Peribacillus sp. FSL E2-0218: one gene and its partner. The protein of the gene in region 2 binds, or shares a complex with, the protein of the main gene of each other region. Links are inferred from orthologs where the notes say so. Each region holds a gene or a part of one and is shown on either strand. Other genes may lie near its edges.

Evidence for each region.
Region 1: the proteins of rpsJ (region 2) and nusB are in contact, whole or in part, in a solved structure (PDB 3D3B), measured with the Escherichia coli proteins. The link is inferred for Peribacillus sp. FSL E2-0218 from one-to-one orthologs.

The regions. Positions count from the first base shown.
Region 1 is NZ_CP150304.1:3,253,624-3,258,113, reverse strand. What follows is about bases 1-2,680. They hold nusB (transcription antitermination factor NusB), read left to right. Parts: upstream 1-984; coding sequence 985-1,377; downstream 1,378-2,680. Other genes in these bases: xseA (exodeoxyribonuclease VII large subunit), read left to right, coding at 2,474-2,680; folD (bifunctional methylenetetrahydrofolate dehydrogenase/methenyltetrahydrofolate cyclohydrolase FolD), read left to right, coding at 1,448-2,323; MHI53_RS15640 (Asp23/Gls24 family envelope stress response protein), read left to right, coding at 121-534; accC (acetyl-CoA carboxylase biotin carboxylase subunit), read left to right, coding at 1-92. Also shown: more of xseA, read left to right, coding at 2,681-3,826; MHI53_RS15620 (exodeoxyribonuclease VII small subunit), read left to right, coding at 3,823-4,056; MHI53_RS15615 (polyprenyl synthetase family protein), read left to right, coding at 4,058-4,490. UniProt on the Escherichia coli protein: Part of the processive rRNA transcription and antitermination complex (rrnTAC). The complex forms an RNA-chaperone ring around the RNA exit tunnel of RNA polymerase (RNAP).
Region 2 is NZ_CP150304.1:135,227-139,155, reverse strand. Bases 1-2,709 are described here. They hold rpsJ (30S ribosomal protein S10), read right to left. Parts: upstream 1,655-2,709; coding sequence 1,346-1,654; downstream 1-1,345. Other genes in these bases: tuf (elongation factor Tu), read right to left, coding at 2,068-2,709; rplC (50S ribosomal protein L3), read right to left, coding at 676-1,305; rplD (50S ribosomal protein L4), read right to left, coding at 27-650; rplW (50S ribosomal protein L23), read right to left, coding at 1-27. Outside these bases: more of tuf, read right to left, coding at 2,710-3,255; fusA (elongation factor G), read right to left, coding at 3,377-3,929. UniProt on the Escherichia coli protein: Involved in the binding of tRNA to the ribosomes. Part of the processive rRNA transcription and antitermination complex (rrnTAC). The complex forms an RNA-chaperone ring around the RNA exit tunnel of RNA polymerase (RNAP).

The DNA of each region.
Region 1 (4,490 bases), 3.1 Mb from region 2 along the record:
CGTTCCATATTAAGCTGCTTCAGCATGAACAATTCGTATCGGGAGAATTTAATACCAAATTCCTTGAAATATATGATGTAATGAACTCATAATGTAAAGGAAGACAGGAGGTGCTTTTGAATGAGTGAAATGGAAGGCCAATTACTCGAAATGAATGATTTTAATAGTGGACTAGGCAAAGTGGAGATTGCACCTGAGGTGATTGAGGTAATTGCGGGCATTGCTGCATCGGAAGTTGAAGGTGTTGCACATATGCGCGGTAATTTCGCTACTGGTGTAGTTGAAAAGCTTGGTAAAAAGAACCACGGTAAGGGTGTTAAAGTGGACTTGACGGGAGAATCGATCAAAGTCGAACTTTATTGCGTCATGAAATTTGGTGTTTCAATTCCGAAAGTTGCCCAAGAAGTGCAAGACAACATTCGTGAAGCCTTGTTGAACATGACGGCCATCGATGCTGGTGAAGTGAACATCCATGTAGTGGGCATAGCATTTGAAAACGCGAAGCAAGAAGCGGATTACGAACAAGAAGTGTAAGTGGCACCATTCGATTCACACCTGCAGAAACCCGGCAAAAAGCCGGGTTTTTGTTTGTTTGGATGCCGGCTCAATGATTGCATCGCTATTCATCCGGGCTGGACTGATAATATTATGGTAAATGAACATAATAAGGCGGTGTCTGGAAGTTTCCCTTTAATTCAAGGGTGATTTCTGTTATTGTGTAAAAGGTGAAATATGAGCATGAAAGCCAGGCAAGCACTTTTTTTGGCACATTCAAATGATTGAATCGTGTTTTCTTGCTGGAAAAGATCGGGGGATGATAGGTTAATCAAGGTGATTATGCCTTTTTCTCCTTTGATTTTGTGAAAAGCAGCTGAAATACGGAAAAACACGCTGTAAATCTTAATGTTTTTGAAAAAAAGTTATTTAATGTTCGTTTGTTCTGGCGTTTTCATATATAATAGTAGATGTTAAAGGAGTAAGATTATGAAAAGAAGAGTAGCCCGTGAAAAATCCCTTCAAGCACTATATCAGATCGATATTGCCAAGTCGGGTGCCGAAGAAGCAATGGAAAGCGTATTGGATGGCGCTCCTACTGATGAATATTTCAAGAAATTAGTCATGGGGATTACGGAAAATCGAGAACAGCTTGATGGAATGATCAGGGACAATTTAGAGAACTGGACGCTGGAAAGATTAGCGAACATTGATCGGAATTTACTGCGAATCGCGATTTATGAAATGGTTCACAGTGAAGATGTGCCTGTAAGTGTCGCAATGAATGAAGCTATTGAAATTGCTAAGAAATTCGGTGATGATCAATCAAGCAGCTTTGTGAATGCCGTTTTATCCAAAGTGAAGGTGAAAAGCGACAGCTAAGGCTGCAGTCTAAAGCCATGAATCTCCCGGCAATTTCTTTAGCAAAAATTAACTTGGGAGGAATATACACATGTCAGCTCAAATCATTAATGGTAAAGAAATTGCAGAGGCAGTTAGGCAGGAAATCAGCAAGGAAGTTCAACATTTACGTGAAAAAGATATGGTCCCGGGTTTGGCTGTCATTCTCGTCGGTGATAACCAAGCCTCACAGACTTATGTACGTAATAAGCAAAAAGCCTGTGAAGACGTGGGGATGCATTCCGTTTTGATCAAAAAGCCTGCAGATCTATCTCAGGAGGAATTAATGCAGAGCATCAATGAACTGAACCAGGATGAAAGCATCCATGGCATATTGGTGCAGCTGCCATTGCCAGGGCATATTTCTGAAAAGGCGATCATCGAAGCGATTTCCCCGGAAAAGGATGTGGATGGGTTCCATCCGATTAACATTGGGCGGATGATGACTGGTCAGGATGCTTTCTTACCTTGTACGCCATACGGGATTATGGTGATGCTTGAGCATATCGGCTATGAGCTTGAAGGAAAGCATGTGGTCATTGTCGGAAGAAGCAATATCGTCGGGAAACCAGCCGGACAATTGTTTTTAAATGCGAACGCAACCGTTACATACTGTCATTCTAAGACAAAGGATCTTGCGTATTTCACCAAGCAAGCCGATGTGGTCGTGGCAGCTGTCGGTAAGAGGGATACGATCACAAGTGATCATATTAAAGAAGGTGCGGTCGTCATTGATGTTGGGATGAACAGGAATGATGAAGGAAAGCTTTGCGGTGATGTGGCGTTTGAAGAAGTGAAAAACAAGGCTTCATACATTACCCCTGTTCCTAAAGGCGTCGGTCCCATGACGATTACGATGCTTATGAAGAATACGGTCAAATCTGCTCAAAAAACATTTGAACAGAGAAAATCAGCATTAAAAAGCTGAAAAAAGCGTTAAAACATTTAAAGAAGCGGACCTCTTGTTTTATAATAACGGGAGACCGCTTTTTTCCATTCATAAATTTTAATGACGTATTACGTGTAACCTATAGGTGAGCTTTCTTTATATCCGATTCCCGTCGGAAGGAGACATGATATGAGTAACCAGCAATATTTGAGCGTGTCGGCATTAACGAAGTACATTAAAAGGAAGTTTGACGTCGACCCCCATTTACAAAATGTGTACATAAAAGGTGAAATTTCGAATTTTAAACAACATACGAGCGGACATATGTATTTTACGCTCAAGGATGAAAAGGCCCGCCTCCTCTCCGTTATGTTTGCCGCTAATTCCAAGGGGATGAAATTCATGCCCGAAAATGGAATGAAGGTACTTGTAAAGGGTGATATTTCATTATATGAAGCGAGCGGACAGTATCAGCTTTATGTGAAAAGCATGGCCCCGGACGGAGTGGGCGATTTGTATCTGGCTTATGAGCAGCTGAAGAAAAAGCTGGAAGCGGCAGGGTTGTTTTTGGCCGAACATAAGAAAATGATTCCACAGTACCCTAAATCGGTAGGGGTCATAACCTCTCCGACCGGTGCTGCATTGCGGGATATCCTGACGACCATCAAGCGGAGGTACCCTATTGCGAAGATCATCGTATACCCTGCGCTTGTCCAAGGGAATAATGCCGCTAAATCGATTGCAAAAGCGATCTCGATGGCTAATGCAAGGGCGGAGAGCGATGTGCTCATAGTCGGAAGGGGCGGCGGTTCGATCGAGGAGCTATGGGCTTTCAATGAAGAAATCGTGGCTGAATCGATCTATGATTCCGATATTCCGATCATTTCCGCTGTCGGACACGAAACTGATTTTACGATTGCTGACTTTGTCGCTGATATGCGTGCGCCGACACCGACCGGTGCCGCAGAGCTAGCGGTGCCGCATCTCAATGAAATACTGGAACGCCTGATGAACCGAAAGAATCGCTTGACCCGTTCGATTCGTGAGGCGGTGAATTTTGAACGCACCAAATTGACGAGGCTGGAGAGATCCTATGCTTTCCGTTATCCTCATAAAATGTATGAACAAAAGCTTGAACAGCTTGACAGGACGAAGGACAGGCTTTTGAAGACAAGTACCCGGTACTTCTTGAAAAAGAAGGATGGGCTAAACCAGTTGAACGATATTCTTAAGAAGCAGCATCCTGAACAAGCGGTAAAAAATGCTCAGGAAGAATTGCAGCAGCATGAAAAAAAATTGCGTCGGGCGATGGAAGCAATCTATCGGCATAAATCGCAGCAATTCGTCCATATGACGGCCACATTATCTGCCCTCAGCCCGTTGAAAATCATGGAGCGGGGCTATGGGTTGGTTTTTACTGGAGATGAGACGCTCGTGAAAAGCACGCAGCAGGTATCCATTGGGGAGAAGATAGCCGTTTCCATAAAGGATGGCACTCTTGAGTGTGAAATTAAAGATATTAAGGAGCGAATTGAACCATGACAAAAAAACAGGAAGCTACATTCGAAGAAGCGATGGAGAATCTGGAAAAAATTGTGGAACAGCTTGAAGAAGGAGATGTGCCCCTTGAAGAAGCCATTTCCATATATAAACAAGGTATGGACTTATCCAGGCTGTGTCATACGAAGCTTAAGGCGGTTGAAGATCAGCTGACCCAAATTTTACGGGAAGACGGGGAACTTGAAAACTTCGTTGTCCAGGAGGAAGAATAACATGAGTCCAACATCCTTCGATCTTTTTTCTAAAGAATACAAAGCAATAATCGAAACGGAAATCATTGAATACGTTAAAAAGCTTGAAGCTCCGGCTGTGGTGAAAGAGGCGATGGCCTATTCACTCGAAGCCGGCGGAAAAAGAATACGCCCTTTATTGGTTTTTGCAGTGTTGGGGGCATTCGGGAAAAACTTGAGAATGGGAATTCCGGCAGCGGCAGCGATTGAAATGATCCATACCTATTCTTTAATTCATGATGACCTTCCCGCGATGGATGATGATGATCTCCGCCGCGGAAAACCGACGAACCATAAAGTATTTGGTGAGGCCGTAGCCGTTCTTGCCGGTGATGCCTTACTTACATATAGCTTCCAATTGATCTCGGGTATGAACGATCCCGAGGTGACGGCCCAAATGAAACTGGACCTTGTAA
Region 2 (3,929 bases):
GCGCTTAATGATATCGCGTGCATCCATTATGCAAGCACCTCCTCTACTTTTTCGACAGCTGATTTAGTCAAGATCAATTTGTTGTGTGATACAACATCAAGAACATTAAGACCAACAGCTTCCACTACAGTAACACCAGGGATGTTACGTGCAGAAAGAGCAACTTTCTCATCTAAACCGTCAGTAACGATCAACGTTTTAGTATCAACGGAAAGGTTTTTAAGTACAGCTACAAATTCTTTTGTTTTTGGAGCTTCGAAAGACAAGCTATCAAGTACCAAAATGTTTTCTTCCAATGCCTTTGCAGACAATGCAGATTTAATAGCTAAACGACGAACCTTTTTAGGCAATTTGTAAGCGTAAGATCTTGGAGTTGGTCCAAAAACAACGCCACCGCCACGCCATTGTGGAGAACGGATAGAACCTTGACGCGCACGTCCAGTTCCTTTTTGTTTCCAAGGTTTGCGTCCACCGCCTGCAACTTCAGAACGGTTTTTAACTTTGTGAGTTCCTTGACGTAAGGAAGCTCGTTGCATGATGATTGCTTCAAATAATACATGATTATTAGGTTCGATACCAAAGATGGATTCATTCAGCTCGATGTCGCCAACTTGTGAACCTGTTTGGTTGAACAATGTAACTTTTGGCATTCTATTGCTCCTCCTTTCTTAGAAATTACTTTGCTTTAACAGCAGTTTTAACTTTGATCAACGCTTTTCTAGCACCTGGTACATTACCTTTGATCAATAGTAGGTTACGTTCAACATCAACCTTAACGATAGCTAAGTTTTGAACAGTAATTTGTTCCCCACCCATACGTCCTGGTAATAATTTACCTTTGAATACGCGGTTTGGAGCTACAGGACCCATTGAACCTGGGCGACGGTGGTAACGTGAACCGTGAGACATTGGTCCGCGAGATTGTCCATGACGCTTGATAGAGCCTTGGAAACCTTTACCTTTTGAGATTCCTGATACATCTACTAAATCGCCTTCAGCGAAAATACTTACATTGACTTCTTGACCGATCTCATATTCAGTAAGATCCGTTCCGCGGAATTCGCGAATGAAGCGCTTAGGAGTAGTATTTGCTTTTTCAACATGTCCCTTTTCAGGTTTGTTAGAAAGCTTTTCACGTTTGTTTTCAAAACCAACTTGAACTGCTTCATAGCCATCAGTTTCAACAGTTTTCTTTTGAAGAACCACGTTGTTAGCAGCTTCGATAACTGTTACCGGGATAAGTTCACCGTTTTCAGCAAAAACTTGAGTCATACCGATTTTTCTTCCTAAGATTCCTTTGGTCATAAGTCACACCTCCTAGAGTAATTGTTCATATTTATATGAATTATAATTTGATTTCGATGTCAACGCCTGACGGTAAATCTAAACGCATCAATGAATCAACTGTTTGTGGAGTTGGGTTAACGATGTCGATTAGACGTTTATGCGTACGCATTTCGAATTGTTCACGAGAATCTTTGTATTTATGAACCGCACGTAGGATCGTGTAAACCGATCTTTCAGTAGGTAATGGAATCGGACCAGATACAGCCGCACCAGAACGTTTTGCAGTTTCAACAATTTTCTCAGCAGATTGATCAAGGATTCTGTGATCATATGCTTTTAAACGGATACGAATCTTTTGTTTTGCCATAATTTTCCCTCCTTTTCGCCTATTTTAAAATAGACCTTCTCAATGGAAATTTCCCACACACTCGCCATGGCAAAGCGGCCGGGTGTGTCAGCAACCTTCCATATCATCGCAGTCAAAGACCAACATTGTCTATTATACATAAAGCACAAGTAGAAAGCAAGTATTACTTAGACTTTTCTTGTGCAACACACTTTTATTATTATACATACTATCTCAAGTATTTACAAGTACATTCTATAAGGTCTTTAAAATCCATTTTCTTCATATGGCCAAAGCTCAACATGATACTGAAAGCTACGTATCATTATCTCTATAATGGAGGGAAGTATAATCGTAAACACAAAAAAAAGCAGATGGCGTCCCATCTGCTCTTTTCGGAAGGCGTCCCTTCCCATATTGTTTTAGTGAATCAATTATTCTTGGATTGTAGCAACTACGCCAGCGCCTACAGTACGTCCACCCTCACGGATAGAGAATTTAGTACCTTCTTCGATAGCGATTGGAGCGATAAGTTCAACAGTCATTTCGATGTTGTCCCCAGGCATAACCATTTCTACGGCTTCAGGAAGGTTACAAATACCAGTTACGTCAGTTGTACGGAAGTAGAACTGAGGACGGTAGTTTGTGAAGAATGGAGTGTGACGTCCACCTTCTTCTTTAGAAAGAACATAAACTTCAGCTTTGAACTTTGTGTGCGGAGTGATTGTACCTGGTTTAGCAAGTACTTGTCCACGTTGGATATCTTCACGGGATACACCACGAAGTAGTGCACCGATGTTGTCACCAGCTTCAGCATAGTCAAGAAGTTTACGGAACATTTCAACACCAGTTACAGTTGTTGGTTTTGATTCTTCGTTGAAACCGATGATGTCAACAACGTCACCGACTTTAACTTGTCCACGCTCAACACGTCCTGTAGCAACAGTTCCGCGTCCAGTGATTGAGAATACATCCTCAACTGGCATCATGAATGGTTTTTCAGTGTCACGAGTTGGTTCTGGGATATACTCGTCAACAGCTGTCATTAATTCATGGATTTTTTCTTCCCAAGCAGCGTCTCCTTGAAGAGCTTTAAGGGCAGAACCTTTGATAACTGGAATGTCATCACCAGGGAATTCGTATTCAGAAAGAAGATCACGGATTTCCATTTCTACTAATTCAAGAAGTTCTTCGTCATCAACCATGTCGCATTTGTTCATGAATACTACTAGGTATGGTACACCTACTTGACGTGAAAGAAGGATGTGCTCACGAGTTTGTGGCATCGGGCCATCAGCAGCAGATACTACTAGGATTCCGCCGTCCATTTGAGCAGCACCAGTGATCATGTTTTTAACATAGTCAGCATGTCCTGGGCAGTCAACGTGTGCATAGTGACGAGTAGCTGTTTCGTACTCAACGTGTGCTGTAGAGATTGTGATACCACGTTCTCTTTCTTCTGGAGCACCATCGATTTGGTCATAAGCGCGAGCTTCTGCGCCACCAGATTTAGCAAGTACAGTTGTGATTGCAGCAGTTAGAGTTGTTTTACCATGGTCAACGTGACCAATTGTTCCAACGTTAACGTGCGGTTTTGAACGATCAAATTTAGCTTTTCCCATTAGGAATTCCTCCTTAGTATTATAAATAAAAGATTAAGTATATAAGGGCTGTGAAAGAAGACTAAATCTTCCATCACAGCTTACATAAGATAGTTATACTTTAATAAGAGATGAAAATCAATTATTCACCTTTATTTTTTTTGATGATTTCTTCAGAAATGCTCTTAGGTACTTCTTCATAGTGATCGAAGTGCATAGAGAATGTTCCGCGTCCTTGTGTGTTAGAACGTAAAGATGTAGCATAACCGAACATTTCAGATAGTGGAACCATCGCTTTAACCATTTGCGTGTTACCGCGAGCTTCCATACCTTCTACGCGTCCACGGCGAGATGTGATATCTCCCATGATGTCGCCTAGATAATCTTCAGGAATGACAACTTCAACCTTCATGACTGGTTCAAGGATAACCGGTTTACATTTAGAAGCAGCATTTTTAAGAGCCATTGAAGCAGCAATTTTAAATGCCATTTCGTTGGAGTCAACGTCATGGTAAGATCCGTCGAATAATTTTGCTTTGATGTCGACTAGCGGATACCCAGCAAGTACACCACGATCAAGTGAATCGACCAATCCAGCTTGTACAGCAGGAATGTATTCACGTGGTACTACACCACCGACGATAGCATTTTCAAATTCGAAGCCTTTACCTTCTTCGTTTGGACCAAATTCGATC